2 regions of the Bradyrhizobium sp. ISRA464 genome follow, and region 2 is predicted to be linked to the other one. Evidence: predicted binding sites of a transcription regulator. Region 2 holds the regulator's gene; the other holds the start of a gene.
The links. Region 2 encodes PhoB, which activates phosphate uptake and scavenging genes when phosphate is short. Its sites were predicted from a motif close to TGTCATNNANCTGTCAT; they were not measured.
Positions count from the first base shown of each region.

Region 1: MTX19_RS13240 (UDP-2,3-diacylglucosamine diphosphatase) is a predicted target of PhoB. The motif match lies at 2,936-2,952, and genes of this name have one in related genera.

Region 1 covers NZ_CP094526.1:2,882,951-2,898,049, forward strand. Annotated here, with positions in the region: gene MTX19_RS13230 (hypothetical protein) at 1-1,638, opposite strand, end outside; gene MTX19_RS13235 (hypothetical protein) at 1,900-2,076, opposite strand; gene MTX19_RS13240 (UDP-2,3-diacylglucosamine diphosphatase) at 2,976-3,788, shown strand; gene MTX19_RS13245 (glycosyltransferase family 1 protein) at 3,785-4,876, shown strand; gene MTX19_RS13250 (threonine/serine dehydratase) at 4,993-5,982, shown strand; gene MTX19_RS13255 (hypothetical protein) at 6,080-7,174, opposite strand; gene MTX19_RS13260 (MFS transporter) at 7,409-8,608, shown strand; gene dgcA (N-acetyl-D-Glu racemase DgcA) at 8,578-9,579, opposite strand; gene MTX19_RS13270 (ABC transporter permease) at 9,720-10,853, shown strand; gene MTX19_RS13275 (ABC transporter ATP-binding protein) at 10,850-11,632, shown strand; gene MTX19_RS13280 (MlaD family protein) at 11,735-12,601, shown strand; gene MTX19_RS13285 (Fic family protein) at 13,174-14,757, shown strand; gene MTX19_RS39245 (hypothetical protein) at 15,034-15,099, opposite strand, start outside.
Region 2 covers NZ_CP094526.1:922,786-937,884, reverse strand. Annotated here, with positions in the region: gene apaG (Co2+/Mg2+ efflux protein ApaG) at 1-17, shown strand, start outside; gene MTX19_RS04355 (Hsp33 family molecular chaperone) at 152-1,153, opposite strand; gene argF (ornithine carbamoyltransferase) at 1,304-2,230, opposite strand; gene MTX19_RS04345 (aspartate aminotransferase family protein) at 2,230-3,438, opposite strand; gene MTX19_RS04340 (GcrA family cell cycle regulator) at 3,923-4,435, shown strand; gene phoB (phosphate regulon transcriptional regulator PhoB) at 4,534-5,244, opposite strand; gene phoU (phosphate signaling complex protein PhoU) at 5,303-6,022, opposite strand; gene pstB (phosphate ABC transporter ATP-binding protein PstB) at 6,034-6,852, opposite strand; gene pstA (phosphate ABC transporter permease PstA) at 6,849-7,694, opposite strand; gene pstC (phosphate ABC transporter permease subunit PstC) at 7,699-8,697, opposite strand; gene pstS (phosphate ABC transporter substrate-binding protein PstS) at 8,926-9,936, opposite strand; gene MTX19_RS04305 (ATP-binding protein) at 10,070-11,374, opposite strand; gene MTX19_RS04300 (lysylphosphatidylglycerol synthase domain-containing protein) at 11,456-12,511, opposite strand; gene MTX19_RS04295 (GNAT family N-acetyltransferase) at 12,808-13,269, opposite strand; gene MTX19_RS04290 (Rdx family protein) at 13,272-13,499, opposite strand; gene MTX19_RS04285 (haloalkane dehalogenase) at 13,518-14,426, opposite strand; gene MTX19_RS04280 (TetR/AcrR family transcriptional regulator) at 14,423-15,013, opposite strand.

The DNA of each region.
Region 1 (15,099 bases), 2.0 Mb from region 2:
GGTGGAAATGTGCGGCGCATTGTTCCAGGCGAGGTCGACGGCGGAGAACGAGCTCAGCAGCAGCATGCCCGCAAGGAGCGAGAGACCGTTCAGCCAACGCGCGAGAACGAGCGCCACGACCGCACCGCTGGTGAAGACGAGCGCGGTGACGACCGGCACGATCACCTGCGTGATGGACACGACGGTGTGGGCGAGCCACAGCGCCACTGCGACCAGCACAACCGGCATGGCCAGTTCGACTGCCCGCTGCGCACTGGTGGGTTGCGGTACCGTGCCTTCGAGCCAGCGATGCACGAGGTAGCCGGCGATGATAGCGAGCAGCGCCCCGATGACGAACGTCGCATCGGCAGGTCGCCGGTATAGCATCACCCCGGGCAACCATTCGTACATCGCATGGAAGACGGGCGTGTACCAGCCGAGTCCATAGAGCAAGACGATGCTGGCAGCGATCGAGAAGAAGCGGATGTCACGCGACCAGGCGAGGCGGCGCACGATGCCAAACGAGACGATGACGACGAGCAGCAGGGCTCCCGAATAGACCAGACCCATGTTTTGCGCGAGCGAGAGATCAGCGCCGCCAAGCGCTGCTTTCCAGGACGACGTCGCCGGCCCCCAGTACTCGATGGCCGGGTCCATCGCGCCGTAGAGATCGGCGAAAGCGAGGGTCAGCAGATGTGCCGGATGCAGCGATCCCTGGCCGGCGACCATCCAGCCAATCTCGGGCCGGTTCGAGCGTGCGGCGAGCAGAGCCGTCAGCGTGACCGGAACGGCCGCGATGGGGATGCCGACCAGGCAGCTGGCCGCGAGCGGTCTGATGCTCGCGTTGATGCGCTTGCGCCAATCGTCACCCGCGATCCAGTGGTACGCGACAAATCCGGCGAGGACGTAGAGCGAGATCAGCGCAACCTGATCCCGCCCCACGGCGAGCAGGCCGCCAAACACGCCGGCCGCCAAGCCGGCGCGCCACGACGAACGTTCGAGCGCGCGCGATAGCATCCAGAGCGTCAACGGCAGATAGACCAGGCTGACGATCTGGCCGGTATGCTGCAATCGTGAATTCGCCGAGCCGCCGAAGGCGAAGGCGAGCGCAGCGACAAGCGCACCGGCCGCGTGCCAGCCGCGGTCGCGGAAATACAGAATGATGGCCAGGCCGCCGAGCAACAGATAGGCAAAGGTCAGCCCGTCGACCACACGGAAGCTTGGTTTCGGGTCGACGCAGGCGAGCAGAAAATGTAGCGGCGAGAAGATCAGCGATTGCGGATCGGAGATGAGCGGCCAGCCCCCGAAGACGTTGGGCGTCCAGAACGGCGACTGGCCATTCGCCAGCGACGTGGCGAGAAATTGCAACGGCGGCAGGAATTGCGACTTGGCGTCCCAGGGAATCGTGACGTGGCCGGATAGCCATGGCCATGCAGGCAACAGAAACGCGAGCGCGAACAGCGCGACGGTAAGGCCTAGCGGGAATTTGCCCGTCGAAACCGCCGGTCTGGCCCGCCGCCCCAAAGCGCGTGGCTCAGCACCGGCGAGCCACGGCGTCGCCTGGAAGGACGGCGCGGCCACGGGGTCGTCGATCCACGACAGCGACCGCGCTTCGCTCTCGGGTCCCTCGAGCGACCCGTCCCCAAGGTCGGTTCTCATCTATGGCCCATTGTTTGGCGGAGGCGAGGCCGGGCCTGGATCACAACTCCGGGACTGCAACCGGCGAGCTCCCTTTTGCTATCCGCATGCCGGCTTTGCCTGTTTGGCGCAGAGCGCGCGCTGTCGCCACAACAGCGATTGCACTCCGCCCCCGACGGAGAGTGTACTCTGATACTGAGGACGCCTTAGCTAGCTGGGCCATTGCGCCTCACGAAGGCTGGATATTACGGAATTTCTATGGCGTCGCGCGGTGATGGCACGTTATTCAACTTCATTGAGCTTCTGGTTCACGGCGACAACATTGCGCGCGCATTCCTTGCCGGTGGACCAAGCCTGATCGTTCTGGTTGACCCAGTGTTTTCTCCGCTGATGAAGATCGGCGACGCCGTTAGAGGCATCGCGCGAGCGCTTGAGTCTCACAATTTCGTAGTTCGCCAAGTACCGGCATCTGAAATATCTATACGATCACCCGGGGTAGATGACGGTCGTCGACCTCGTGGTGTTAACGCCGGAGAGGGCGTTCTCGATTACCGAGCTCATATTGCGGCTACCGGTCTGACCCGAAGTCGGCGCCTGTGGTCGTTGGGGAGCGACGCAGATGGCGCCGGTGAAACGCTTCCGACTGAGCAGCTTGGCGCGTGAGGATCGAGACCCGGCCAGAGCCAAATTGCTCGCAAGAAGAGGGCCAGCGTCGCTTGCCGGGTTCGCGACCAGCCGTGCCAACCCGGCATCTCCAGCAGGTGGCGGCCTGAAGAAAGACAATCAGCTAGGCGGACCTTTTCGGTGCAACTGTCGCACACGCCCTTCAGAGCCGCAAGCACCGGCCTCGCCTGTGATCGCAAACCCGCCGCCCCCTGCATCGTTACGCCGAAAGCGATGCCAACATCCTTCTCGTCGGCGTCGATACCGACCGGCCCAAATTGGATATGCACCCCGCCAGATATCGAGTTAAGTTCACGGTCCGATAAGCTGACTGCTTCGATAGGTCCTCTCATGACCATCTCTTCCGCCGCTGGGGTCAGGTCATCCCTGACGTGCCGCGGATCGTGACGGAGATTAGCGCTTACTGACTGTGATCTACGTAACATTTGAAATTGGCTCGCGACGGCCTTTTTCTTCGTCGCGCCGTCCGGGCAATGACGGCGGTTGAACCATCCGAGCGAACATCGAAGCAACCTGTGTTCCACACATCTACGCGCTGGCATGTCGCCAGATTGTCGCACGCCGCTGTTATCGGCAGTGAAGGGGCGTGCAACTGATTCTCGTTAACTTTCCGGGGGCCTTCGGTCGCGGGGATCGTCATCGCCTTGTCACAGGAATCTGTTAGGTGCACAGGCATGGGAAGTGACTCCTTGAGTGAAGAAAGCCCGGAGCGGCGCTTTCGCACTTTGTTCATCTCCGACGTCCATCTCGGAGCCCGCGGTTCGCAAGCCGACCGCCTGCTTGATTTCCTCCGCTCTCACGATGCCGACACGATCTACCTCGTTGGCGATATCGTCGACGGCTGGGCGCTGAAGTCGAACTGGTACTGGCCGCAGACCCACAACGACTTCGTGCAGAAGATGCTGCGCAAGGCGCGCAAGGGCGCGAAGGTGATCTACGTCCCGGGCAACCACGACGAATTTCTGCGCAAATATTACGGCACGCATTTCGGCGGCATCGACGTGGTGGAAAACACCATCCACACCGGCGCCGACGGCAAGCGCTATCTCGTGATCCACGGCGACATCTTCGACCTCGTGGTGCAGAACGCGCGCTGGCTCGCCCATCTCGGCGACAAGGCCTACGACTTCGCGATCCAGATGAATCGCTTCGTGAACTTCTTCCGCAAGATGTTCGGCGTGCCCTACTGGTCGCTGTCGCAGTGGGCCAAGCTGAAGGTCAAGAAGGCGGTGAACTATATCGGCGCGTTCGAGGCGACGCTGGCAGGCGAGGCGCGGCGCCACGGCTGCGACGGCGTGATCTGCGGCCACATCCACTACGCGACCATTCATGACGAGCACGGCATCCGCTACATGAACTGCGGCGACTGGGTCGAGAGCTGCACCGCGCTCGCCGAGCATGAGGACGGCCGCTTCGAGATCATCACCTGGACCGATCCGGTGCGCCGCATCGCGCCGGTTCCGCGAGTAACGGCGCGCGCTGCATGACGCATATCCTGGTCGCGACCGATGCGTGGCATCCCCAGGTCAACGGGGTTGTCCGCACGCTGACCATGATGGCGCAGGCGGCAAAATCGCTCGGTGTCGAGGTGAGCTTCCTCACGCCGGAATCGTTCCGCACCTTTGCGATGCCGAGCTATCGCGATCTCAGGCTGGCCCTGCCGTATCAAGCGAAGGTTGCCGGTCTGATCGCGGCAGTGAAGCCCGACAGTATCCATATCGCAACCGAGGGGCCGATCGGGCTCTCGGTTCGCCGCTATTGCCGCAAGCGCGGCCTGCCGTTCACGACGAGCTTCCACACCCGCTTTCCCGACTATGTCTCGGCGCGGTCGCCTGTCCCGGAATCCTGGATCTGGCGCGCGCTGCGCTGGTTCCACAAGCCGAGCCAGGCGGTGATGGCGGCGACGCCGGCGCTGGCCGGCGAGTTGCGGTTGCGCGGCTTCCGCAACGTGGTGCTGTGGTCGCGCGGCGTCGATACCGCGCTATTCCATCCGCGCGATGTCGATCTCTGCCTGCCGCAGCCGGTCTATCTCAGCGTCGGCCGCATGGCGGTCGAGAAGAATCTCGAGGCCTTCCTCGATCTCGATCTGCCCGGCACCAAGGTCGTGGTCGGAGACGGCCCGGCGCGCGCGGCGCTGGAGCGGAAATACCCGGAGGCCGTGTTTCTCGGCGCGCGCCATGGCGAGGAACTGGCCGAGATCTACGCCGCAGCCGACGTGTTCGTCTTCCCGAGCCGGACCGATACGTTCGGCCTCGTGCTGCTCGAGGCGCTGGCAAGCGGGCTGCCGGTTGCCGCTTTTCCGGTCACCGGCCCCCTCGACGTGATTGGGGCGGCTCCGGTCGGCGTGCTCGACGAGGATTTGCGCCATGCGTGCCTGGAAGCGCTGAGCATCCCGCGGCAGGCCTGCGTTGATTTTGCAGCGCTCCACACCTGGCAGGCGTCCGCGCGAGTGTTCATCGACCGCGCCCTGAACGTCCGGCCGGTGCTGCGCGACGGCGAGGGCGAAGCCATGGAGTTCGGTGCCGAAGAGCACCATTTCGGCGTCCTGCCGGCAACCCAGCCGACGCCGCGCTGACCGACCTCACGCCCCTTTGTTTTGACGCGTTTTCGTCACGCGAACCGGGCCCACTTCGCTTGAAAGCGCTATGAAGCGTCTTGCCGGGCTGTCCGCCAACGCGATAGAAATTGCGGATGATGGAAAACGCCATAAATCCGCCCGTGGCTGCCGCGGACATCGATGCCGCCGCAAGGGTGGTCGCGCCGTTCGCGGTGCGTACGCCACTCCTGACCTTCCCCGTTCTCAACGAACGGGTCGGCACCAAGGTCTTCCTCAAGCCCGAGATGTTGCAGCGGACCGGATCGTTCAAGTTCCGCGGCGCCTTCAACAAGCTGGCCTCGATCCCGCAGGCAGTGCGGGGCGGCGGCGTCGTCGCGTTCTCCTCGGGCAATCATGCCCAGGGCGTCGCGGCCGCGGCAAAGATCCTCAATATGCAGGCGACCATCGTGATGCCTGCCGACTCTCCCGTCACCAAGCGCGAGCGGACCAAGTCCTATGGCGCCGAGGTCGTGCTCTACGACCGGGACCGCGAGGACCGCGAGGCGATCGCCAACGGCATCGCCAGCAAGCGCGGTGCGACGCTGGTGCGTCCCTATGACGATCCCTTCGTGATCGCAGGGCAGGGTACCGCCGGCCGCGAGATCGCCGAGGACATGACGGCGCTCGGGCTGACGCCCGACATCGTCGTGGCGCCGGCCTCCGGCGGCGGCCTGATCGCGGGCGTCGCCACCGCGGTGAAGGCGAAGTTCCCGCAGGCCCAGGTGATCGTCGCGGAGCCTGCGGGCTATGACGATCACGCGCTGTCGCTCAAGGTCGGGCACCGTGAGGCGCATCCGGTCGCTGCGCGCACCATTTGCGACTCGCTGATGGCGATGATGCCGGGCGAGCTCACCTTCGCGATCAACAGCAAGCTGCTGGCGACTGGCGTGAGCGCCTCAGATGACGAAGTCGGCGCCGCGGTCGCTTTCGCCTATCGCGAGCTGAAGCTCGTGGTCGAGCCGGGCGGCGCCGTCGGGCTCGCTGCATTGCTGGCCGGGCGAGTCGACGCCAAGGGCAAGAACGTCGTCATCGTGCTCTCCGGCGGCAATATCGACGCGGAGTTGTTCGCCAAGCTGGTCGCCTGAGATGCTCGAACCAAATTGACATGGGCAGAGCGTTGGTTCGCTCTGCCCATTGCTATTTGTGGCAATCGATGTCGTCAGCGCATGAAGCCGCACGAGATCATGAGAAGAACGCGATCTTCTCGGCCTGGCTCATGCGGCGGATCGGCGCGAGCGGGTCGTTGGCCGCGGCGCCCGGCCTTTTCAAGAGGCCGCTTGCGATGATCGTCGAGCCAAGCGAGACGGCGGCCACGGGAGCCGGAGTAGTTTGGATGTCAGCTTGCGATGGTGCCGGGGTCGCCGACGCCTCTGCAATCCGCGCGGCGGCCGCCGGCTGCGGTTCGATCATCGGCTCGGGGGCCCGTGCGAGCTCTGGCACTGGCTTGGCCGCCTGCACAAGCTCCGGCTCGCGTGTCGGCGCAGCGATGTCGGGCTCTGACGCCATCGCTTCAGCGGCGTGCATCTCCGCGACAAGCATCGCCTCGTCGTCGTCGATCGGATCGGGCGCGCCCATTTCCATTGCAATGAGGTCGAGCACCGCGTCGTCACGCGCGTCGGCGGCGGCCTCGTCGGCGAGCTCGGCGGCTTCGGCTTCGGCCAATGCGGCCTCGGCTTTTGCAAGTGCGTGCTCGGTCGGTTGCGCCACGGTAGCCGTCGCGAGGTCAACGCTCGGCGTCGCGGCGACGTCGTGAACTGGCGCTGCTTCCGCGGCCACGATTTCGGGCTGGGCGCTTTCAGCTGCGCCAGCTGGCGACGGGGGGGCCGCGGGCGCCTCCGCGACCGCCGCCTCGGCAACAGCCGGTTCCGTCGCCGGCGCGGCCGCCTCTTCCGCGTTGAACTCGGCGAGCCGGCGGGTCAGCGCCGCGAAGGCCGCATCCACGACGGTCTTGGCCTCGTCGAGGGAGACCTGGGAGGCGCCGGCCTCGATGGCGCTGGCCTGCGAATCCATGATGTCGCAGATTCGGCCGTCATTGCCGATCTCGCGCAGCCGCCAGGAGATTTCCCGGATCACCCTCACGCCTTTGCGGATCGGCGCGAGCCTCTGCTCGAAACTGAGCTCATCGAGCGCGGCGATGGCGGAGGCTTGCACCGCCTCGACCGCGCCGCGCAGGGCGGCCAACGCCTGTTCCAGTTGCTCGTCCCTGAAAGCGTCTGCGGCAGCCTCTCGCTGCGCGGCAAGGCTTTCCTCGATCCGCGCCACGGCGTCGAGCACCATGCGGGTATCGGCATTGCGGTTGCGCTTGGCGTACTCGCCGAGGAACCAGCGCCCCCGCGAGGTCTCCATGAAGGCCTCGCTGATCGCAGCATAGTCCTCCTCGCTCGGCTGGGCCGCGCGGGCGGAAATCGGCGACAGGGCGAATGCTTCTTCGGCCATCACAATCTCTTCGCGCAAATCACCGCGCGCTGCGCTAACGATCACCACGATATCGCGCGAATCGCAATTGAATTGATGTCTTCCGAATCAAAAATCCCCATCGCAGCCAGGGTTGCGTCGCGGCGATTCGCCAGGAGCCTGGCCGCATTCTACGCCACGCTGTTCGGGATGACGGGCGTCCATCTGCCATTTTTCACGGTGTGGCTGAAGGCAATCGGCATCGATGCCACCTGGATCGGCATCATCACGGCAGTGCCCCCGGTGACGCGCTTCACCGTGCTGCCGCTGGTCACCGCTGCGGCGGAACGTCGCCAGATGTTGCGCGGTGCGATCATGCTCACTGGCTTTGCCACCACGCTCGGATTTTTCGTGATCCGCAGCCAGCACCAGCCTTTGCTCGTGCTGCTGGTCTATGCGCTGACCTGCTGCGTCTGGACGCCGATGGTGCCGCTGACGGATGCCTACGCACTGCGCGGCGTGGCGCGCTACGGTCTCAACTATGGACCGCTGCGGCTCTGGGGGTCGACCGCGTTCGTGGTCTGCGCGCTCGCAAGCGGACTGCTGCTCGGCTATGTCGCCGAGGTTCATCTGATCTGGATCATCACGGCCATGACCGTCGTCGGCGCGATAGTCGCCTTGACGCTGCGGCCGCTCGAGCGGCCGGAAGTCGCATCCACGCCCACGGCCGGCGCACGGCAGCTTCTGCGCGATCCCGGCTTTCTTGCCATCATCGTCTCCTCGGCGCTGATCCAGAGCAGCCACTCCGCCTACTACATCTTCGCATCGATCGCCTGGCGGCAAGCCGGCTTCAGCGGCCTGACGATCGCGGGCCTGTGGGTGATCGGCGTTCTCGCCGAGATCGTCCTGTTCGCGCTGTCGCCGCGCTTCACGCTGCCGTCGGCAACGCTTGTGGTGATCGCGGCCGCCAGTGCCATGGCGCGCTGGACCATCACCGCGCAGGATCCGCCGCTCGCGATCCTTGCCGTCGTCCAGCTTGCGCACGGGCTGACCTTCGGGCTGACCCAGGTCGGCATCATGGGGCTGATGGTGCATCATGTGCCGCCTCATGTGATGGCGCGCGGGCAGGGCTACCTCACCGCCTGCGGCGGCATCGTCGCGAGCACCACGTCGATCCTGAGCGGCATGGTCTATACACGCTACGGACTGGGCGTCTACGACATGATGGCCGCGATGGGGGCGGCGGGTGGGCTCGTGATATGGCTGTCGCGCAAGCGCTTCACCCATCACCCCCAGAGCGCGGCGTCCGGGGGATAGACGAGGCTGCCCTCGTAGCGCAGGCCGTTGTCGCGGTCGCGCGCCAGCAACAGCGGGCCGTCGAGGTCGACGAAGCGCGCGGCCTGCGCGATCAGCATCGCCGGGGCCGTCGCCAGCGAGGTCGCGACCATGCAGCCGACCATGATCTCGAAGCCGAGCGCACGGGCGGCGTCCGCCATCGCCAATGCCTCGGTCAGCCCGCCGGTCTTGTCGAGCTTGATGTTGACGGCGTCGTAGCGGCCGCGCAGGCCCTCGAGCGAGGCGCGGTCATGCACACTCTCGTCGGCGCAGACCGGAACCGGGCGCTGGATGCGCGACAGGGCCTCGTCCTTGCCGGCCGGCAGCGGCTGCTCGATCAGGGTGACGCCGGCATCGGCGCAGGCGACGAGATTGGCGGCCAGGTTGCCCTCGGTCCAGGCCTCGTTGGCGTCGACGATCAGTTCGGAGGCTGGCGCTGCCTTGCGCACCGCGGCAATCCGCGCACCGTCGCCATCGCCGCCGAGCTTGATCTTGAGCAGCGGACGGTGAGCCGCCCGGGCGGTGGCCTCGGCCATCGCCTCGGGTGTTCCGAGCGAAATCGTATAGGCGGTGGTGCGGGCCTCGGGCGCAGGCCGGCCCAGCAGGTTCCAGATGCGGTCGCCGGCACGCTTGGCCTCCAGGTCCAATAGCGCGCAGTCGAGCGCGTTGCGGGCGGCGCCCGCGGGCATCCTGGCCTGCAGGGCGCCGCGATCGATGCCGCCGGCCAGGGGCTCCTGCATGGCCTGAATCGCCCGCAGGGTCGCCTTCGGCGTTTCGCCGTAGCGGGGATAGGGTACGCATTCGCCGCGGCCGGTCAGGCCGCCCTGGCTGACCTCGGCCACCACGACCATCGCCTCGGTCTTGGCGCCCCGGCTGATCGTGAAGGTCCCTGCGATCGGCCAGCGCTCGATCCGGGCGCTCAGGAAAATTGCGCGGAGCGGGGTGGAAGTCATTTCAAAGTCTACTATTTCCTGAACCGTATGCTTGCGACCTGCAACCAACTATGGCTGGTTAGTGACAGATTCGACAAGCCGACCCGGCGGCGCCGGTAACTTGCTTTCGAACGGCCAACCAGCCGAGGGGTGGGCAAAAGGTGAGCGGCGACCCGACACTGGAGCGAATAGCCCAAGGCGAGGGACTGGCGTTGTGCGCGGCGGGCAGCTGGACGGCCCGCTTTGCTCCGGCGCTCGAGCGGATCGTTTCGGATGCCGAGAAGCTGCGCGGCAGCCGTCCGCATATCTTTATCGACGTATCGCAGATCTCCAGCCTCGACACCTTCGGCGCCTGGCTGATCGAGCGGCTGCGCCGCAGCCTCAGCGACCCCACGACGGAGGCCATGATCGCCGGCCTCTCCGCCAACTATTCCAGCCTGGTGGACGAGGTCCGCCGCGTCGGCACCGCGCCCCAGGCCGACAGCGAGCCGCTGTCGGTCACGATCATGCTCGAGCAGATCGGCCGCACGGTGGTCGGCATCGGCGGCACGATCGTCAGCCTGGTCGACATGCTCGGCGCGGTGATCACCGCGTCCGGCAAGGTACTGATCCATCCGCGCAGCTTCCGCCTGACCTCGACGGTGCATCACCTCGAGCAGGTGTGCTGGCGCGCGGTGCCGATCGTGGTGCTGATCACCTTCCTGATCGGCTGCATCATCTCGCAGCAGGGCATTTTCCATTTCCGCCAGTTCGGCGCCGATATCTTCGTCGTCGACATGCTCGGCGTGCTGGTGCTGCGCGAGATCGGGGTGCTGCTGGTCGCCATCATGGTCGCGGGCCGCTCCGGCTCGGCCTATACCGCCGAGCTCGGCTCGATGAAGATGCGCGAGGAGATCGACGCGCTGCGCACCATGGGCTTCGATCCGATCGAGGTCCTGATCCTGCCGCGCATGCTTGCGCTGGTGCTGGCAATGCCGATTCTCGCGTTCCTCGGCGCGATGGCCGCGCTCTATGGCGGCGGCCTGGTGGCCTGGCTCTACGGCGGCATCGATCCGGAGGCGTTCCTGCTCCGCCTTCGTGACGCCATATCGATCGATCATTTCATCGTCGGCCTCGTCAAGGCGCCGGTCATGGCCGCGGTGATCGGCATCGTCGCCTGCGTCGAGGGCCTTGCGGTGCAAGGCTCGGCGGAATCGCTCGGACAGCACACCACCTCGTCGGTGGTGAAAGGGATTTTCTTCGTGATCGTGATGGACGGCGTGTTCGCGATCTTCTTCGCATCGATCGGGATATGATCGTGCCGGAGCAGACAGACGACGCCATCATTCGGGTCCGTGACATCACCGTGCAGTTCGGCAAGACCCGCGTGCTCGACGGCCTCAACCTCGACGTCAAGCGCGGCGAGATCCTCGGCTTCGTCGGTCCGTCGGGCGCCGGCAAGTCGGTGCTGACGCGCACCATCATCGGCCTCGTGCCGAAGGTCTCCGGCCGCATCGAGGTGTTCGGGGTCGATCTCGATGCTGCTGGTACCGCCGAGCGGCGCGGGGTCGAGCGGCGTTGGGGCATCCTGTTCCAGCAGGGGGCGCTGTTCTCATCGCTCACGGTGCGGCAGAACATCCAGTTCCCGGTGCGCGAATATCTGCGCGTCTCGCAGCGGTTGCTCGACGAGATCATGGTCGCCAAGCTCGTGATGGTCGGCCTGAAACCGGAGGTCGCCGATCGCTATCCGTCGGAGCTGTCAGGCGGCATGATCAAGCGCGTGGCGCTGGCCCGCGCGCTCGCGCTCGATCCCGAACTCGTGTTTCTGGACGAGCCGACTTCGGGCCTCGATCCGATCGGCGCCGGCGAATTCGACGAGCTGGTGCGCACCCTGCAGCGCACTTTGGGGCTGACCGTTTTCATGGTAACCCACGATCTCGACAGTCTTTATACCGCGTGCGACCGTATCGCCGTTTTAGGGAACGGTAAGATCATTGCTGCAGGATCGATCGCCGACATGAAGGCATCGCAGCATCCGTGGCTGCAGCAATACTTCAACGGCAAGCGCGCCCGCGCCGTTGTGGCTAGTGCATGATCCCGACACGTGGAGACCGGTTTTCGGACCAGATCATGCGCCAAAGGGGAATTCGACGGGCTCTGACGCAGGCTGGCTGCGCGAGAGCCTAGGAGCCGATTGATGGAAACGCGGGCGAACTACGTGCTGATCGGAGCGTTCACGCTGGCGGTGATCGCCGCGGCGTTCGGCTTCGTGCTCTGGTTCCAGAGCCTGCACACCATCAAGCAGCGCAGCCCCTTGCGGGTGATCTTCGAAGGTCCCGCATCAGGCCTGCGCAACGGCGGCAGCGTCAATTTCAACGGTATTAGAGTAGGTGAAGTGATCTCGGTGAAGCTCGACAACCCGCGGCGCGTGGTCGCGCTGGCGATGGTCGAGAACAATGCCCCGATCCGCAAGGACACCCATGTCGGCCTGGAATTCCAGGGCCTCACCGGCGTCGCCGCGATCTCGCTGCGCGGCGGCGAGGAGGCGGCCCCGCCGGTGCCGCTCGACGAGGACGGCATCCCGGTGCTGACCGCCGATCCAAACTCGCTGCAAGACGTCACCGAGGCGATCCGCGCCACCCTGCAGAATGTCAATCGCATCGTTGCCGACAATCAGGAGTCGGTGAAGAACTCACTCAGGAACCTCGAGACCTTCACCTCGGCGCTGGCGCGCAACTCCGAGAAGATCGACAATGTCATGCTCAAGGTCGACGGCGTGATGGGCAAGGCCGACAGCCTGATGCTCGGGCTGAACGCGATTGCCGGCGGCAACAATGGCGGCGAGCTCAATCTGATGGTGAAGTCGATCCGCGAGCTTGCCGAGGATCTCGACAAACGTTCCAACGCGCTGATCCTCGACGGCCGCAGGACGCTGTCCGACATCAGCCGCGCCGTCAACAATTTCGACCGCAACCCGAGCCGGGTGATCTTCGGCGGCAGCAACAACAGCGTGCCGGAGCCCGCGCCGGCCCCCGTAGCGCCAGGGCCGAGGCGGCGACAGTGATGTGATGAGCGAATGGTGAGTGGCGAGTGGCGAATAGGGGTTTGTTGCACGCTGCTTGCGATGTCATTCCGGGGCGGTCCGCAGGACCGAACCTCAGGCGCGCATTGCGCGCCATGGTTCGATGCTTCGCATCGCCCCGGAATGACGGCTGTTGAGGCCGTCGAGCGCTTCGCAAACCAGATGTCGTTTTTTGCTCGATCTGAGTCTCGGAGCGAGAAAGACCAGTAGTTGCTCTACGGATTTTGGCCCCTTCAGAGTCTATTCTGGTTCCATCGGAGTCATTTGGCCAAGATTAGGGTTCCATCGGAGTCTTTGATTTTCCGGTTCGGTGGCAGCAAATTGGCCGACAGCAGACGGGCAGGGGGAGGCCTCAAGGGATCTCCGGATCTCTAATCGACTTTTACGGATAAAATCGTCAGCTAAATCGACTTTTACGGACAATTGGGCCTTGCGGAACGCGGCTTAATCGAACAATAAGCCACTAATCTAATTTTACGGACAAAATTTGGCCGTTAGTCGAATTTTACGGACAAGGCTGGCGCTTAATCGACTTATACGGACGGAGACTGCAGATGGTGTCGTTCGGGGAAATCCAGATGACGACCGGCGACGACGAGACGGCAAACCGGCAGATCCGTCGCCGGGCCGAGGCCGGAGAGTTGAGACAGATCACCGAGCGCGTCTACACGTCGAACCGTCACGACGATCTGGCCGCCGTCGTGAAACGCAATGCCTGGTACATCCTTCCACACCTCTTCCCGAACACCGTCATGACATCGCGGACGGGCGCGAAAGTCAGCGTGTACCAGCCGGAGAAGAACGGAAAATCGTACGTGTTCCTCACTGGGCCGTACGCGACACGCAACGTCGAGCTTCCCGGAATGGAGGTGAGATTAATTCGTGGGCCGTCAGCGTTGCCCGGCGACACGCCAATGACGACGGCAGACTTTTATGTTCCGTCGCGCGCGCGCACTCTCCTCGAGAATCTCATGCCCTCTCGCTCGCGCGGCGGCATCCAGCGAAATCTCCGCAAAGACGAATTTGAAGAGTACCTCGTCACGCTCCTCGATTCCGGCGGAGCCGAAAATTTCAACGAGATCCGCGATCAGGCGCGTACCTTGGCGCCCCAACTCAAGGCCGAGGAAGAATTCAAGACGCTCGACCGCCTCATGGGAGCACTCCTTGGGACGCAGAAGACCCGGTTCGCAAGTCAGGCTGCCAAAGTGCGGGCATCGGGAGCCGACAAGGTCTGCACCGAACGTCTGCAGGCCCTGTTCTCCCATCTGAAGTCCCTGACTTTCCAGAACCTGCCCGCCTCAAGCGACGGCGCGATCCGTCAGTCGACGGCCTTCATCGAAGCCTATTTCTCTAATTTCATCGAGGGCACGGAATTCACTCCCAAGGAAGCGCAGCGGATCGTCTACAGCGGTCAGGCGCCGGTCAATCGGCCCGCCGACGGTCACGACATCCTTGCGACTTATCGTCTTCTGACCGACGAGCGCGCTTTGAAGGCGAAGCCTTCAAACTACGAGGAATTCGAGAGCATGCTGCGCGCGCGCCATGCGCTCCTTATGGAGGCGCGCCCGGAAAAGCAGCCCGGCAAGTTCAAGACGGCGACGAACAGCGTCGGCGGAGTCCAAATGGTCGCGCCGGACCTTGTCATCGGCACCTTCAAGATCGGCTACGACTTGCTTCAAGGCCTGAGCGAACCATTCGCCCGCGGGCTATTCCTCCACTGTCTCATTGCGGAGGTGCATCCTTTCGATGACGGCAACGGTCGGATGTCGCGTCTCCATTTCACGTCGGAACTGCTGCAGGCCGATCAGGCCCACGTCATTATCCCGACGGTCTTCCGGGACGACTACATCGGAGGCATGCGGTCGCTGACGCGGCGCGGCGATCCGGCGCCGATCACGAGGGCATGTCTTCGAGCCCAGGAGACAACGGCCGCGATTCAGGTGCCAACCGTAGACGATGCGATCATCGCATGGGCTAAGACGAACGCCTTCATGAAGCCCAACGCAAACGCCCGATTGGAGGTCTACGATCCGGCCACCGAAATCGATTGGCGCGGCGAGATGCCGGCGCCGGTCAGCTACTGGGAAGCGGAAGAAAATCCGGGATCGATCCTTTCGCCGGGCTCCCTGAGCCGGTAAACATCAGCCGCAGCAGCAGCGCGAGGAGTGGCCAAAAGTCGGGAGCTCGGAAAGCGAACAGGATCAGCGAGAGCCGACTGGCTGCACTGCAGCGCCCCGCTGCCTGCCTTTGTCTATTGTGCTGCAAGAGGACCCACTCAGTTGTGAGCCTTTCGCAGTATGAGAGGCAACACCCCGCCGACGCGGAGGATCTCGCACTCAAGATGAGTTTCGATCGCGGCGGTTGCGACAAAGCGTGCGATCTGAGTGCCATCTCGCACGATACGCACCACGACATCAGCCCGTGGTTGGATCGCTTCGGTTGGGGCAATCGATCTCGAGGCTATAAGTCGGTCTAAGTCC
Region 2 (15,099 bases):
AGCGCGTACTGAATTAGCCCGTGGTGTCATGCCCCGCGCATGCGTGGCATCCAGTACGCCGCGGCTTTTCCATCGTTTACAAACGTCTCTGGAATACTGGATCACCCGCTTTCGCGGGTGATGACGAGTGTCACGTGTGGTGACGCATGTACTATTCGACGCCCGCTTGTTGCGGCGTGAACTCGTAGACCGACGAGCAGAACTCGCAGGTCACGACCACCTTGCCATCCTTGACCATGTCGGCGCGATCCTTCGGCGTGAAGCTCTTGAGCATCGCGGACACCGCGTCGCGCGAGCAGGAGCACTCCGCGCGCAACGGTTGCGGGGTGAAGACGCGGACGCCGCGTTCGTGAAACAGGCGATAGAGCAGCCGCTCGCCGGAGAGGTCGGGATCGATCAGCTCGACGTCCTCGACGGTCGAGATCAGCGACTGTCCTTCGACCCAGGCGTCGTCCTCGGGCACGCTGTGCGCCTCGGTACCCTCCGGCGCGTCGCCGGGATGCAGATCGGCCTGCTTGGCGCGTTCCGGCGCCTTCGGCAGGAATTGCAGCATGATGCCGCCGGCGCGCCAGTGCAGCTTGCCACCCTCGCCGCCGCGCATCTCCTCGCCGACCGCAAGGCGGACCCGGGTCGGAATCTGCTCGGAGCGCAGGAAATACTCGTGCGCCGCGTCTTCCAGGCTGCCGCCCTCCAGCGCGACCAGCCCCTGATAGCGGCTCGTTTTCGAACCCTGGTCGATGGTCATCGCGAGATGGCCCTTGCCGAGCAGCTCACCCGAGGTGAGGCCCGGCTTGAGGCGGGTGGCATCGTAGCGCGCGTAGGCGCGCAGCCGGTCGGGCGCCCGGAAATCGACGATCAGCAGCGAGACCGGACCGTCGGTCCGGGTCTGCAGGATGAAGCGGCCCTCGAACTTGACGGATGAGCCGAGCAGCGTCGTCAGCACGATGGCCTCGCCCAGCAGCTTGCCCACCGGCGGCGGGTAATCGTGCTTGTGCAGGATCTCGTCGAGCGCGGGACCGAGCCGGGTCAGCCGTCCGCGCAGGTCGAGCGCGTCGACCTCGAAGGCCAGCACCGCGTCGTCAACCGGAATAGCCGATGGCGCGCGGGTCGGCGCCTCGGCAGCGATTTTGGTGTCGGGGGATTGTGGAACCATGGCGCTCTATCTGGGGTCTCGGACCGCAAAACGAAAGGGGCACACGCGCGACGCCTGAGCCCAAGCCTGATGAGCTCAAGTATTCGCGACAACTCACAGCAGCAGTTACTGCTCCCGGCGCGAGGCCGGGACGACAGCATTAAATGCGCGCTATGCGACCGCGTTAAAACACCAGGCCAAAATGCCCTTCTGCGCATGCAGGCGATTTTCCGCCTCGTCGAACACGACGGACTGCGGGCCGTCGATCACCTCGTCGGTGACCTCCTCGCCGCGATGCGCGGGCAGGCAGTGCATGAACAGCGCGTCGGGCTTGGCCAGCGACATCAGCTTTTCATTGACCTGGTAGGGCCTGAGCACGTTGTGGCGGTGCTCGCCCTCCTTGTCGCCCATCGACACCCAGGTGTCGGTGACGACGCAATCGGCGCCGCGGACCGCGGCTTCCGGATCGGTGCCGAGCACGATCGACGCGCCGGTGGTCTTGATCCAGTCGCGCATCGCCTTCTTCGGCGCGAGCTCCGGCGGGGTCGCCACGTTGAGATTGAACTTGAAGCGCTCGGCGGCATGCGCCCAGGAGGCCAGCACGTTGTTGTCGTCGCCGGTCCAGGCCACCGTCTTGCCCTCGATCGACCCGCGATTTTCCTCGAAGGTCATCAGGTCGGCCATCACCTGGCACGGATGCGAGCGACGCGTCAGCCCGTTGATCACGGGAACGGTGGCGTGCGCTGCAAGCTCCAGCAGCGCATCGTGGTTGAGGATGCGGATCATGATCGCGTCGACATAGCGCGACAGCACGCGCGCGGTGTCGGCGATGGTCTCGCCGCGGCCGAGCTGCATCTCGGCGCCGGTCAGCATGATCGATTCACCGCCGAGCTGGCGCATGCCGACGTCGAACGACACCCGCGTGCGGGTCGACGGGCGCTCGAAGATCATCGCGAGCGTCTTGCCTTCGAGCGGCTTCCTGCCCTTCTCGTGGGCCTTCAGCTTCGCCTTCATGGCGGCGCCGGCCGAGAGCATGTTGCGCAGCTCGGCGAGCGGCAATTCGTTAATGTCGAGGAAGTGGCGGACAGGCTTGCTCATCATCCTGCCGCCTTCTTCGGCTGTGCGGTCGCCAGCGCGGCACAGGCGCGCTCAAGGCTTCCGATCGCCTGGTCGATTTCGGCCTCGGTGACGATCAGGGGCGCCAGGAACCGGACGACGTTGTCGCCGGCGCCGACGGTGAGCAGCTTCTGCTCACGCAGCGCGGTGACGAGATCGCCCGAGGGCACCACGGCCTTGACGCCGATCAACAGGCCTTCGCCGCGCACGTCCGAAATCACGCCGGGATAGCGGTCGACGGCCGAGGCGAGCTTCTGCTTGAGCAGCAACGACATCTTCTGCACGTGATCGAAGAAGCCAGGCTTGAGCATGACGTCGAGCACGGCATTGGCCGCCGCCACCGCCAGCGGATTGCCGCCGAAGGTCGAGCCGTGCGAACCCGGCGCCATGCCAGCCGCGGCCTTTGCGCTCGCCAGCACGGCGCCGATTGGGAAGCCGCCGCCGAGCGCCTTCGCAAGCGACATCACGTCGGGCGTCACGCCGACGCGCTTGTAGGCGAACAGTTCGCCGGTGCGGCCCATGCCGGTCTGCACCTCGTCGAACGCAAGCAACAGGCCGTGCTCGTCGCAGAGCTGGCGCAACGCCTTGAAGAAGGCTTGCGGCGCCGAACGCACGCCGCCCTCGCCCTGCACCGGCTCGATCAGGATGCCGGCGGTGTGCGGCCCGATCGCCTTCTTCACCGCCTCGATGTCGCCGTGCGGAACCTGGTCGAAACCATCCATCGGCGGGCCGAAGCCCTCGAGATATTTGGCGGAACCGGTGGCGGCCAGCGTTCCGAGCGTGCGGCCATGGAACGCGCCCTCGAAGGTGATGATGCGGTAGCGCTCGGGATGCCCCTTGGAGAAGTGATAGTGGCGGACCAGCTTGATCACGCCTTCCATCGCTTCCGCGCCGGAATTGCAGAAGAACACGTAGTCGGCAAAGCTCTGCTCGCACAGCCGCGCGGCGAGCACCTCGCCGTCCGGGCTCTTGAACAGGTTCGACATGTGCCAGAGCTTGGTCGCCTGTTCCTGCAGCGCCTTGACCAGATGCGGATGCGCGTGCCCGAGCGCGTTGACCGCGACACCCGACGTGAAATCGAGGTAGCGGTCGCCGTTGGTTGCGATGAGCCAGGCGCCCTCGCCGCGTTCGAAGCCGAGATCGACCCTGGCGAAGACGGGAAGCAGATGCGACGTGGCGCTATTGGTCATGGCAATCACTGACGGGTTTGAGGCCGACAATTGCCGCGTGCCTTGACGCCAGCGCAGCAACGGCCAGCTTCGGAAAACAAAACGTGCCGCCTTTTCGGGCGGCACGTGGCGAACATTGTATGCTGCGGGCAGTCGCTGTCAATCGCCACGAAGTGACCTTCCTGCAATGCGAAACGCGCGCGATCCGGTGCATTCCGGTGAGGTGGAAAAGCCTCATTGCAATGCATAAGTGTGGGAACATGTGGACGCGTTGCCGCGGACTCTTGCGCCAGAGTCACGCCATATTGTAGCGTTTGGCCTGTCGGATACGACATCTCGTGCGGCAGTATTGGACCCTCTAAGTAGCTTTCGTTCTGCGTACACGTTCGGGCGCGAAACCGCGTCCGGCGAGGGCTAAGGGATTCTGACCGCAGGGATATTTGTCAGATTTGGCTCGCAGCGCCGCTCCAATGTCTGGCCGGCGCAAGGCGAAGGGAAGAATGCGATGACGGTATTGACCTGGTCCGATGATCGCGTCGAGCAGCTGAAGAAGCTCTGGGAGGCGGGCCTGTCGGCCAGCCAGATTGCGGCGGAACTCGGCAATGTGACGCGAAACGCCGTGATCGGCAAAGTGCATCGGCTTGGCCTGTCCGGCCGTGCCAAGGCCCCCTCCACGGCTGCCCCGCGGCAGCGCAAGGCCCGTCCCGCCCAACACATGATGCGGGTGGCGCGCCCGGTCTCGCGCGGCAACACCGCGCTCGCGCACGCCTTCGAGGTCGAGCTGGAGCCGGATCCGGTCGCCTATGACAATGTGGTGCCGATGAGCCAGCGGCTGTCGCTGCTCGAGCTGAGCGAGGCCACGTGTCACTGGCCGGTCGGCGACCCCTCGAGCCCCGAATTCTTCTTCTGCGGCGGCAAGGCGCTCACCGGCCTGCCCTATTGCGCGCATCACTCGCGTGTCGCCTACCAGCCGGCCGCCGATCGGCGCCGCCCGGCCAACAAACCGCCGACACGGTAAACACAGCTCATAAAACGAAATCCCCGCGCAAGCGGGGATTTTTTATGCCTGCAGAGTCTGGTGATGTGTCCCGGCAGGCGCCGCGACGACACTCACGCTTACTGCTGCGGCTCGGCCTTGGCGAAGCGGTCGTCCAGCGCATAGCCGGCGCCGCGCACGGTGCGGATCGGATCCTGCTCGCGGCCGGGATTGAGCAGCTTGCGCAGCCGGCCGATATGCACGTCGACGGTCCGCTCGTCGATATAGATGTCGCGGCCCCAGACGCTGTCGAGCAGCTGCTCGCGGCTGAACACGCGGCCGGGATGCTCGAGGAAGAACTCGAGCAGGCGATACTCGGTCGGCCCGAGATCGATCGGACGGCCCGAGCGCGCCACGCGGCGCTTCTCGCGGTCGAGTTCGATGTCGCCATAGGTCAGCACGGTCGCGAGCCGCTCGGGGCTCGCGCGGCGCAACAGGCCCTTCACGCGCGCCAGCAGCTCCGGCACCGAGAACGGCTTGACGATGTAATCGTCGGCGCCGGTGGCGAGACCGCGCACCCGCTCGCTCTCCTCGCCGCGCGCGGTCAGCATGATGATCGGAAGCTGCTTGGTCTCGGGGCGCGCGCGCAGGCGGCGGCACAATTCGATGCCGGAAAGGCCCGGCAGCATCCAGTCAAGCACCACGAGATCGGGAATACGCTCCTTCAGCCTTGTGTCGGCATCGTCGCCGCGCCCGACCGTTTCGACGTCGTAGCCTTCCGCGTCGAGGTTGTAGCGCAACAACGTCGTCAGCGCTTCCTCGTCTTCGACTACCAGAATGCGTGCGCTCATCGGTCTATGTTCTTTCTCTGTGTTGATCCGTTGCCCGGACGCGAACCAAGCACCTCAGCTAGCCGTTGCCCGGCACCGTCGTGGCAAAGGTGGTCATGTCGCCCTTCGGTCGCTTGTCGGTGATCTGCTGGCCTTCGATCATGTAGAACACGGTTTCGGCGATATTGGTGGCGTGGTCGCCGATGCGTTCGATGTTCTTGGCACAGAACATCAGATGGATGCAGAACGAGATGTTGCGCGGGTCCTCCATCATGTAGGTGAGCAGTTCGCGGAACAGCGAGGTGCAGATCGCGTCGACCTCCTCGTCGCCTTTCCAGACGGTCATCGCAGCCGGCAGGTCGTGTGCGGCGTAGGCGTCGAGCACCGACTTGACCTGCGACAGCACGAGGTCGGTCATGTGCTCGAGGCCGCGGATCAGCTTCAGCGGCTGGAAATCGCTCTCCAGCGCCGCGACGCGCTTGCCCATGTTCTTGGCGAGGTCACCGATCCGCTCGAGATCCGTGGCCACCCGCATCGCGCCGACGATCTCGCGCAGGTCGATCGCCATCGGCTGGCGGCGCGCGATCGTCAGCACCGCGCGCTCCTCGATGATGCGCTGCAGACCGTCGATCTCGACGTCGGCGGCGACGACGCGCTTGCCGAGCGCGACGTCGCGGCGGATCAGCGCGTCGACGGACTCGGTGATCATGCGCTCGGCGAGGCCGCCCATCTCGGCGACCAGGCGGGTGAGTTCCTGCAGATCGCTGTCGAATGCCTTGGCGGTATGTTCAGAAGCCATCGCGTGTCTCCTCAGCCGAACCGGCCGGTGATGTAGTCCTGGGTGCGTCGATCGCTCGGCGAGGTGAAGATCTTGTTGGTGTCGTCGAACTCGATCAGTTCGCCAAGATACATGAAGGCGGTCTTGTCGGACACGCGCGCCGCCTGCTGCATGTTGTGGGTGACGATCGCGATCGTGTAGTCCTCGGACAATTCCTGGATCAGCTCCTCGACCTTGGCGGTCGAGATCGGGTCGAGCGCCGAGCACGGCTCGTCGAACAGGATCACCTCGGGCCGCACCGCGACCGTGCGGGCGATGCACAGGCGCTGCTGCTGTCCGCCCGAGAGCGAGAGGCCCGAAGCGTTCAGCTTGTCCTTGACCTCGTTCCACAGCGCACCGCCGCGCAGCGCCTTCTCGACGCGGTCGTCCATCTCGGACTTCGAGATCTTCTCGTAGAGACGGATGCCGAAGGCGATGTTCTCGTAGATCGTCATCGGGAACGGCGTCGGTTTCTGGAACACCATGCCGACCCGCGCGCGCAACAGGTTGAGGTCGAGCTTGGGGTCGAGGATGTTGGTCTGGTCCAGCATCAACTGGCCGACGGCACGCTGGCCCGGATAGAGGTCATACATCCGGTTGAAGATGCGCAGCAGCGTCGACTTGCCACAGCCCGACGGACCGATGAACGCCGTGACGCGGTTGGTGCCCAGCGTCAGGTTGATGTTCTTCAGCGCGTGGTGCTCGCCGTAATAGAAGTTGAGGTTGCGCACCGTGACTTTCGGCGGTGCCTCCGGAAGCGGCACCTGGGGAACGTGGCTCGCGACAGTCGTCGAAACGGAAAGCTCGGTCATTTTGCGGCCCTTTCGGCACCGAGGATACGCGCGCCAATGTTGAGCGCGAGCACGGTGATGGTGATGAGCAATGCACCGCTCCACGCCAACTCCTTCCAGTAGGCGTAGGGGCTTTGCACGAAGTTGTTGATGGTCACCGGCAGGTTGGCCATCGTGCTGGTCAGGCTCAGGCTGAAGAACTGGTTCGACAGCGCGGTGAACAGCAGCGGCGCGGTTTCGCCGGCGACGCGGGCGGTGGCCAGCAGCACGCCGGTGATCAGACCCGATCGGGCGGCACGATAGGCGATCCGCTTGATCACCAGCGAGCGCGGCAGGCCGAGCGCGGAAGCCGCCTCACGCAGCGGGTTGGGCACCAGCAGCAGCATGTCCTCGGTGGTGCGCAGCACGACCGGGATCACGATCACGGCGAGCGCCAGCGCGCCGGCGATCGCCGAGAAGCCGCGCATCGGCACCACCACGGCGCCATAGATGAACAGGCCGATGATGATCGAGGGCGCGCTGAGCAGGATGTCGTTGATGAAGCGGATCACCGAGGTGAGCTTGTCATGCCGGCCGTATTCGGCAAGGTAGGTGCCGGCGAACAGGCCGAGCGGCGCGCCGATGCCGACCCCGATCACCGTCATGATGATCGAGCCGACGATGGCGTTGAGCAGGCCGCCCTCGGTCGAGCCCGGCGGCGGCGTGTTCTGGGTGAAGAGCTGCACGCTCAGGCCCGCGACGCCGTTGTAGAGCAGCGTGAACAGGATCAGCGCCAGCCAGGTGACGCCGAACAGCGCGGCGCCGATGCACAAGGCGCGGACGACGATGTCACTGCGGCGGCGTGATTTGTAGATCGGGTTCATGGCGTCACTTCCCCGCTTTCTTTTCCAGCCGCAGCAGCATCAGCCGCGCTCCGGCCAGCACGAAGAAGGTCAGCACGAACAGGAGCAGGCCGAGCAGGATCAGGCCGGACTGGTGCAGGCCGTCGCTCTCGGCGAATTCGGAGGCGATCGCCGCCGAGATCGTGGTGCCCGGCGCGAAGATCGACGAGGAGATGCGGAACGAGTTGCCGATGATGAAGGTCACCGCCATGGTTTCGCCGAGCGCGCGGCCGAGTGCCAGCATGATGCCGCCGATCACGCCGACCCTGGTGTAGGGGATCACGACGCTGCGGACGACCTCCCAGGTGGTGCAGCCCATGCCGTAGGCGGCTTCCTTCAGCACCGCCGGCACGGTCTTGAACACGTCGACCGAGATCGCGGTGATGAACGGCAGCACCATGATCGCGAGGATCAGCGAGGCGTTGAACAGGCTGAGATAGGACGGCGGACCGGCGAAGATGCTGCCGAGCACCGGCACGCCGTCGAAGATCCTGATCATGAACGGCTGGAACGTGTTGGCCAGGAACGGGCCGAGCACGAAGAAGCCCCACATGCCGTAGATGATCGAGGGGATGCCGGCGAGCAGCTCGATCGCGATGCCGATCGGGCGGCGCAGCCATTGCGGGCACAACTCGGTCAGGAACACAGCAATGCCGAGCCCGACCGGAATTGCGATCAGCATCGCAATGATCGAGGTCAGCATGGTGCCGTAAACCGGCCCGAGCGCGCCGAGCACCGGCGGATCGGCCGACGGCGCCCAGCGCTGGGTCGTCAGAAACGCGAAGCCGAATTCGCGCATCGCCGGCCAGGCGCCGACGATCAGCGAGATGATGATTCCGCCAAGGATCAGCAGCACCGAGATCGCGGAGATCCGGGTGATCCAGTAGAATGTGAGATCGCCGGCCTTGAAAGCACTCAGCGCCTTGGCGCGGTCGTAGGGTCCGAGAGCGTCGATCACGTTGCTCGTGTCGCTTTGAACGGCCATATCTACCACGCTAATCCCCTGTCCGCTTTTACGTTTCACGGGCAGCATTCACTTGCGCCCTTTTGGCCTGCCATCCGGGTGGCGGGCTGGAGTTCGGCGAGCCCGGCGGAGCGTGAGGGAACGCCTGCGAGCGGCCGGAACGTCAAATTCACAAGAGGTAGTCCAGAAGTGCCGCCCCTCTCCCTTCGTGGAAGGGAGAGGGAAAGTTCGCTATCGCAACGAGAGCGCTCAGCTCTTGATGTCGGAATTCCAGGTCTTCTCGATCATCTTGATGACGGAGTCCGGCATCGGGATGTAGTCGAGATCCTCAGCCATCTTGCTGCCCTTGTCGAAGGCGTACTTGAAGAACTTGAGGGCTTCCTGCGACGCCGCCTTGTCGGCCGCTTCCTTGTGCATCAGCACGAAGGTCGAAGCGACGATCGGCCAGGACTTGTCGCCGGGCTGGTCGGTGAGGATCAGGTAGTAGCCGGGAGCGTTGGCCCAGTCGGCATTCGAGGCCGCGGCCTGGAACGCTTCGTTGGTCGGCTGGATGGTCTTGCCGGCCTTGTTGACCAGAGCGGTGTAGGTCAGCTTGTTCTGCTTGGCGTAGGCATACTCGACATAGCCGATCGAGTTCTTGGTCTGGCCGACGTTCGCCGCAACACCCTCGTTGCCCTTGGCGCCGACGCCGACCGGCCACTCGACAGCCGTGCCGCTACCGACCTTGCTCTTCCAGTCGGCGCTGACCTTCGAGAGGTAGTCGGTGAAGTTGAAGGTGGTGCCGGAACCGTCAGCACGATGCACGACCGAGATCGCTTCCGACGGCAGCTTGGCGTTCGGGTTCAGCTTCTTGATCGCGGCATCGTCCCACTTGGTGATCTTGCCAAGGAAGATTTCGGCGAGGGTCGGGCCGTCGAGCACGATGGCACCCGGCTTGACGCCGTCGATGTTCACCACCGGAACGATCGCGCCCATGATCATCGGCCACTGGGCCAGGCCGTCCTTCTGGAGCTGGTCGGCCTTCAGCGGAGCATCGGTCGCGCCGAACGTCACGGTCTTGGCCTGGATCTGCTTGATGCCGGCGCCCGAGCCGATCGACTGATAGTTCACGCCGTTGCCGGATTCCTTCTTGTAGGCGTCAGCCCACTTCGAGAGCACGGGGAAAATGAAGGTCGATCCCGCGCCGGTGATGTCTGCCGCGAAGGCGGGCGTCGCCACCGCCAACACGCCGGCAGCGACGATTGTCTTGATGAAATTCATGCTGATCTCCTTTGGTGAGCGAAGCACCGAATGCGCCCGATCGCGCTCACGCCGGTCCATCTAGGAGCGGTCGATGCTGCTTTTACGAAGGTTAGATGACAGTTGGATGACAGCACTAAGCGTCTGAAAACGCTCAGCTTTGAACCGGTATTGGGGTCTTTGGGCGGGGAAAACAGGCGGTAAAAGTCGCACCGTTTTTCGGCACGCTTTCGATCAAAAGACGCCCGCGATGACGGTTAAGAATATGTTTCACCAGCGATAATCCGAGGCCCGTTCCGCCCTGGTTGCGGCTGTCGCCGACGTCTACCCGGTAGAAGCGCTCGGTCAGCCGCGGCAGGTGCTCCGGCGCGATGCCCGGACCGAAATCCCGCACCATGACGCGGATTTCGGGATTCGCCTCGCCCGGCGCCGGCTGACTCAGCGACACTATAACGCGGCCGCCGGAGGCACCGTATTTGAGCGCGTTCTCGATCAGGTTCTCGAACAGCCGCAGCAGCTCCTCCCGATCGCCGGCGATTGTGACCGGCACCGGCGGCAGGTCGAGGTTGATCTCGACCTGGCGCTCCCGTGCCAGCGCCTCGAGCCCATCGACCACCTGGCGGATGATCGGCACGATGTCGATCAGGGCTTCAGGCTGGACATGCGCCGAGAGCTCGACCCGCGACAGCGACAGGAGATCGTCGATCAGCCGCGCCATGCGGGTGGCCTGGATATGCATGATGCCGAGGAAGCGCTCGCGCGCCCGCGCGTCGTCCCGCGCCGGCCCCTGCAACGTGTCGATGAAGCCGGAGAGCGCGGCGAGCGGCGTACGCAGCTCATGGCTCGCATTGGCGACGAAGTCGGCGCGCATCTCCTCGACCCGGCGCAGCGGCGTCTGGTCGTGGAAGGTCATCAGCATGCACTTGTCGGTGCCGCCGAACAGGGTCGGCACCGGAACCGGCGTGATGACCAATTCCATCCAGCGATCGACCGGCACGTGGTCGGTATAGGTGGCGCGGCGCGGCTCGGTGGTCGCGATCGCCTCGCGCAGCGCGGTGATGATCTCGGGCGAGCGCAAGGCAAACTGCGCCAGCTCGTTCTTGCGCAGCGCCGGCGCAAGCTGGGCAGCGGCGGCGTTGAGGTGGATGACGCGGCCGGCGCGATCGAGCAGCACGGCCGGGTCCGGCATGCCGGCGACAACGGCGCTGACGGCAGCCGCCTCGACCGGGTTGACGCCGCGGACATCCTCGCGCGACGTCGCGGTATCGTGCAGCCGCCACGGCACCAGGGCCGCCGCCGCGATGCAGATGAACACCGCGCAGGCCCGCACCAGCGACAGCTCGCCGAGCGTCACGACCACGCTCAGCGCAAGTGCCGCGGCCAGCAGGATGATCGCGGCATGACGCAACCGGTCCGGCCACGGCGAGAACATGGAGGCGGGTGAATCATCGATTGCCATCGCGGCGGCTTTCTTCCCTTCGGTTCAGATCTCGCCCGGGCGAGGTCAAACCGACGTCGCGCAAGGAGCCATCTGGCCGCTTCAATCAGGCGCCACACCGCGCTTGCGGACGAAAACCGCCTCGTGGTGCGGCTCGACGCGGGGCCCCGAATCAGCCTGCGGCAGCTGTTTGAGTCGGGCGCCGACAATAACCTCGCGAAACGTCAGCAAGATTACAGATATGACGAACGGGACAATATAGTAGAGGAGCCGAAACAGCAGCATCCCGCCAAGCAGGTCCTCGCGGTCCATCTGCCAGAGGCCGACCAGCATGGCGGCGTCGAATACCCCGAGGCCGCCGGGGGAATGGCTGGCGAAGCCGAGCAAGGTCGCCGACACGAAGATGACGGCGACCACGACGAAACCCAGGTTCGGCTCATCCGGCACCAGCACGTACATGGCGAGCGCGCAGAAGCCGAGGTCGAGGATACCGATCGCGACCTGCAGCAAGGTCAGCGGCCCGCCCGGCAGGGTCACGGTCCAGGGGCCGCGGCCGACCACCCGCGGCTGGGTCCAGACCCAGACCACATAGGCGACGAGCGCGGTGATGATCGCGAATGCGAGGGCGCGATTGAGCCAGGGCGGGAGCTGATCGATGTTGGCGGCGGCCTCCGGGTGATAGGCGATCCCGAGGCCGAGCACCGCCGCGTTGCCGAGCCAGAAGGTGAGGCCGGCGAGGAAGCAGATCTTGGCGACGTCGATCGCGTTCAAGCCCCAGGCCGAGTAGATGCGATAGCGCACCGCGCCGCCGGTGAAGACGCTGGCGCCGACATTGTGGCCGATCGAATAGGAGGTGAACGCCGCGAGCGCGTTGATGCGATACGGGACATGGGAGTGGCCGATCGCGCGCACCGCGAACAGGTCATAGAAGGTGAGCGTGAAGTAGCCTGCTGCGACGAACAGCGCCGCCAGTACGATCTGGCGCTGCTCGGTGCTCTTGATGGCCTCGATCACCTCGTGGGTGTCGATGCCGCGCAGCATATGGTAGAGAACGAAACAGGCGATGCCGATAACGGCGATGCTGATGACAACACCCAGCTTATGCAGGATTTGCTTCTGGCGCAGAAACGCCATCGCCCTGCGTATTGTTTCCAGCATCTAGACCTCGAATTGCGATCCCGCGACGGCGGCTCCCGGGCGAACCCCGCCGACGCTCCGCTGTTCCCCGAACCCTGTAGCGCGTTTTGAGCGGGAGTGGAATTCGTCAAACAACAATAAAACGCGTTTCTTCAAGATATTAGAGATGATTCATGACGGCGCATGGACAATTTGAGCGTTTCCCGCTGCACGGACAAGGCCTTGACGAGCGGGTGCGTCAGATAGCCCGCCGAGCCGCCCGCGCGGCATCCCCGGGAAACTACGGACGACGGAGCGCGACGCCGCGGCGCGGCGTCTCAGGACTGCGGTCCGGTGTCGGACAGATAGCCGGCGGCGAACGCCCTCGCCGGATTCTCGAAAATCGCCATCGCCGTGGTCATGCGACGAAAGCCGAAGGCTGCGTAGAACGGCTCCCTGCCGGGCACGGAATAGAGAATGATCTTGCGGTGCCCCGCCGACAGGCGGACCAGCCGTTGCACGATCTCCTTGCCGAGCCCGCGGCCCTGATGGGTCGGATGCACGGCGATGTCGCAGAGATAGGCGCAATCGCGGCCGTCGGCGAGCACGCGGCCGGCACCGACCAGCCGGCCGTCATCGAAGGCGAAGGCGCGAAACATGCTGTTGCCGAACACGAGCCTCAGGTCGGCGCCGGTCTTGTCGCCGAGCGGCGCCACGCGATAGAGCGCCGACAGCTCGTCCCAGTCGATCGCGGACAGATCGTCGCTCCAGGACAGCGGAGAGGAGGCGGGTCCGCTCATCGTCATGCCCGCGCCGAAGCCACGGCGGTGACGATCTCCGCGGCATCGGGGAAATGCCCCTTGGTGCGCGTGGCGACGACCTTGCCGTCAAGCTTGACCTCGAAGACACCGCCCTTGCCGGGCACCAGCTCCGCATCGAGCCCGAGACGCTCGCGCAGCAGCGCGGCGGCCTCCCTGGCGCGCTTCTCGTAGCCGCAGGGACGGCAATAGGTGATCGAGATATGGGTCATGGCGTGCTCTCCATCAGCTCATGCTGCGAGGCGTTGTGCGTTGGCGGCCTCGATGCCGGCGATCCAGCCGGCGACCGAGCGACCGATCGCCTCCGGATGATCTTCCTGCAGATAGTGGGCGCCGGCGCCGAGTTGAATGACCGCGCAATGCTTGAGCGTCGCGGCAAAGTCCGCAGCGAAGGCCGGCGACACCAGGCCCCCAGGAGACCCTACGAACAGCAGCTTCGGATAGGTCGCGGCCGCAAGGGCGGCGTGCGCCACGGTGAGCGCCTGGTCGACGTCGGCCGGCTCGCCTGCAATCGGCAGTTCGCGCGGCAGCATCAAGGTCGGCTTGCGGCTCTCGCGCGTCGCAAACGGCGCGCGGTAGGCGGCCATCTCCTCCTCGCTGAGCTTGCGCAGGATCGAGCCCGGCAGCACGCGCTCGACGAATGCATTGTGGTCGAGAACCATCGCTTCGCCCTCGCCCGGCGTGCGGAATTTGCGGAACGTTTCGCGTGCGGCGTCATGCTGGTGGAAATCGGACCAGTCGCGCATCGGTCGGATGAACTCCATGAAGGCGAGCCCGCGCACGAAATCCGGGCGGCGCGCGGCGAGGTGAAACGCGAGCGCGGTGCCCCAGTCCTGCGCGACGAGATAGGCCGAGCCGATGCCGAGATCGTCGATCAGCGCGTCGAGATAGTCCGCGTGGTCGAAGAGGCGGTAGGCGATGTCCGGCTTGCCGGACTGACCGTAGCCGATCAGGTCGGGCGCGATGCAATGCCCGACGGGCGCGACCAGCGGCATGATGTTGCGCCAGATGTAGGACGATGTCGGATTGCCATGCAGGAACAGCACGTGCGGCGCGTCGCCGCGTCCGGTTTCACGATAGGCCATCGTGGATCCGCGCACGGACCGGTAGCGCAGGCTGATATCGGCAGGTACGGTCATGGCAACTCCTTGAACACGGTTTGGAATGCGATCGTCTTGAAGCGGTTGAGCGCGGCCGCGCTGCGTTCGACCTTCATGCGCAGCATCGCGCCCTGCCAGGATGCGAGCAGGAAATCGGCAAGCTCATCGGGGTCGAAATCGGACGCGATCTCGCCCTTGGCCTGCGCCTCGGCAATGCAGGCGGCAAACGGCGCGCGCCACTCCCGGAAGATCGCGTCGAGCTGCTCGCGCAGCATCTCGCTGGAGCCGGACGCCTCCAGGCTGAAATCGCCGATCAGGCAGCCCCGGGTGAAGCCGTCATGCGCGAGCTTGCCGGTGATGAGATCGAGATAGCGCCTGAGCCGCTCGCGCGCCGTCAGCGACGTGTCCCCCAGCGCTTCCGCCACGAGGCCGCGCACATAGAGGAAGTAGCGGTCGAGCACTTCGGACGCGAACAGCTCCTTCGAGCGGAAATGGTTGGTGAACGAGCCCTGCGGCGCGCCGGCGGCGGCGGTGACGTCGCGTACGCTGGTGCCGTGATAGCCGGTGCGGAACATCGCCTTCAGGCCGGCGTCGAGGATGGCATCACGGAGGGAGGGCTTTGGCATGGCCGAAATTAATACGTACGTACGTATTAATTGTCAACTGCAAAATGATCGCGGCTCGCGCCTCGCATGGCGGCGCCGCTCAGGCC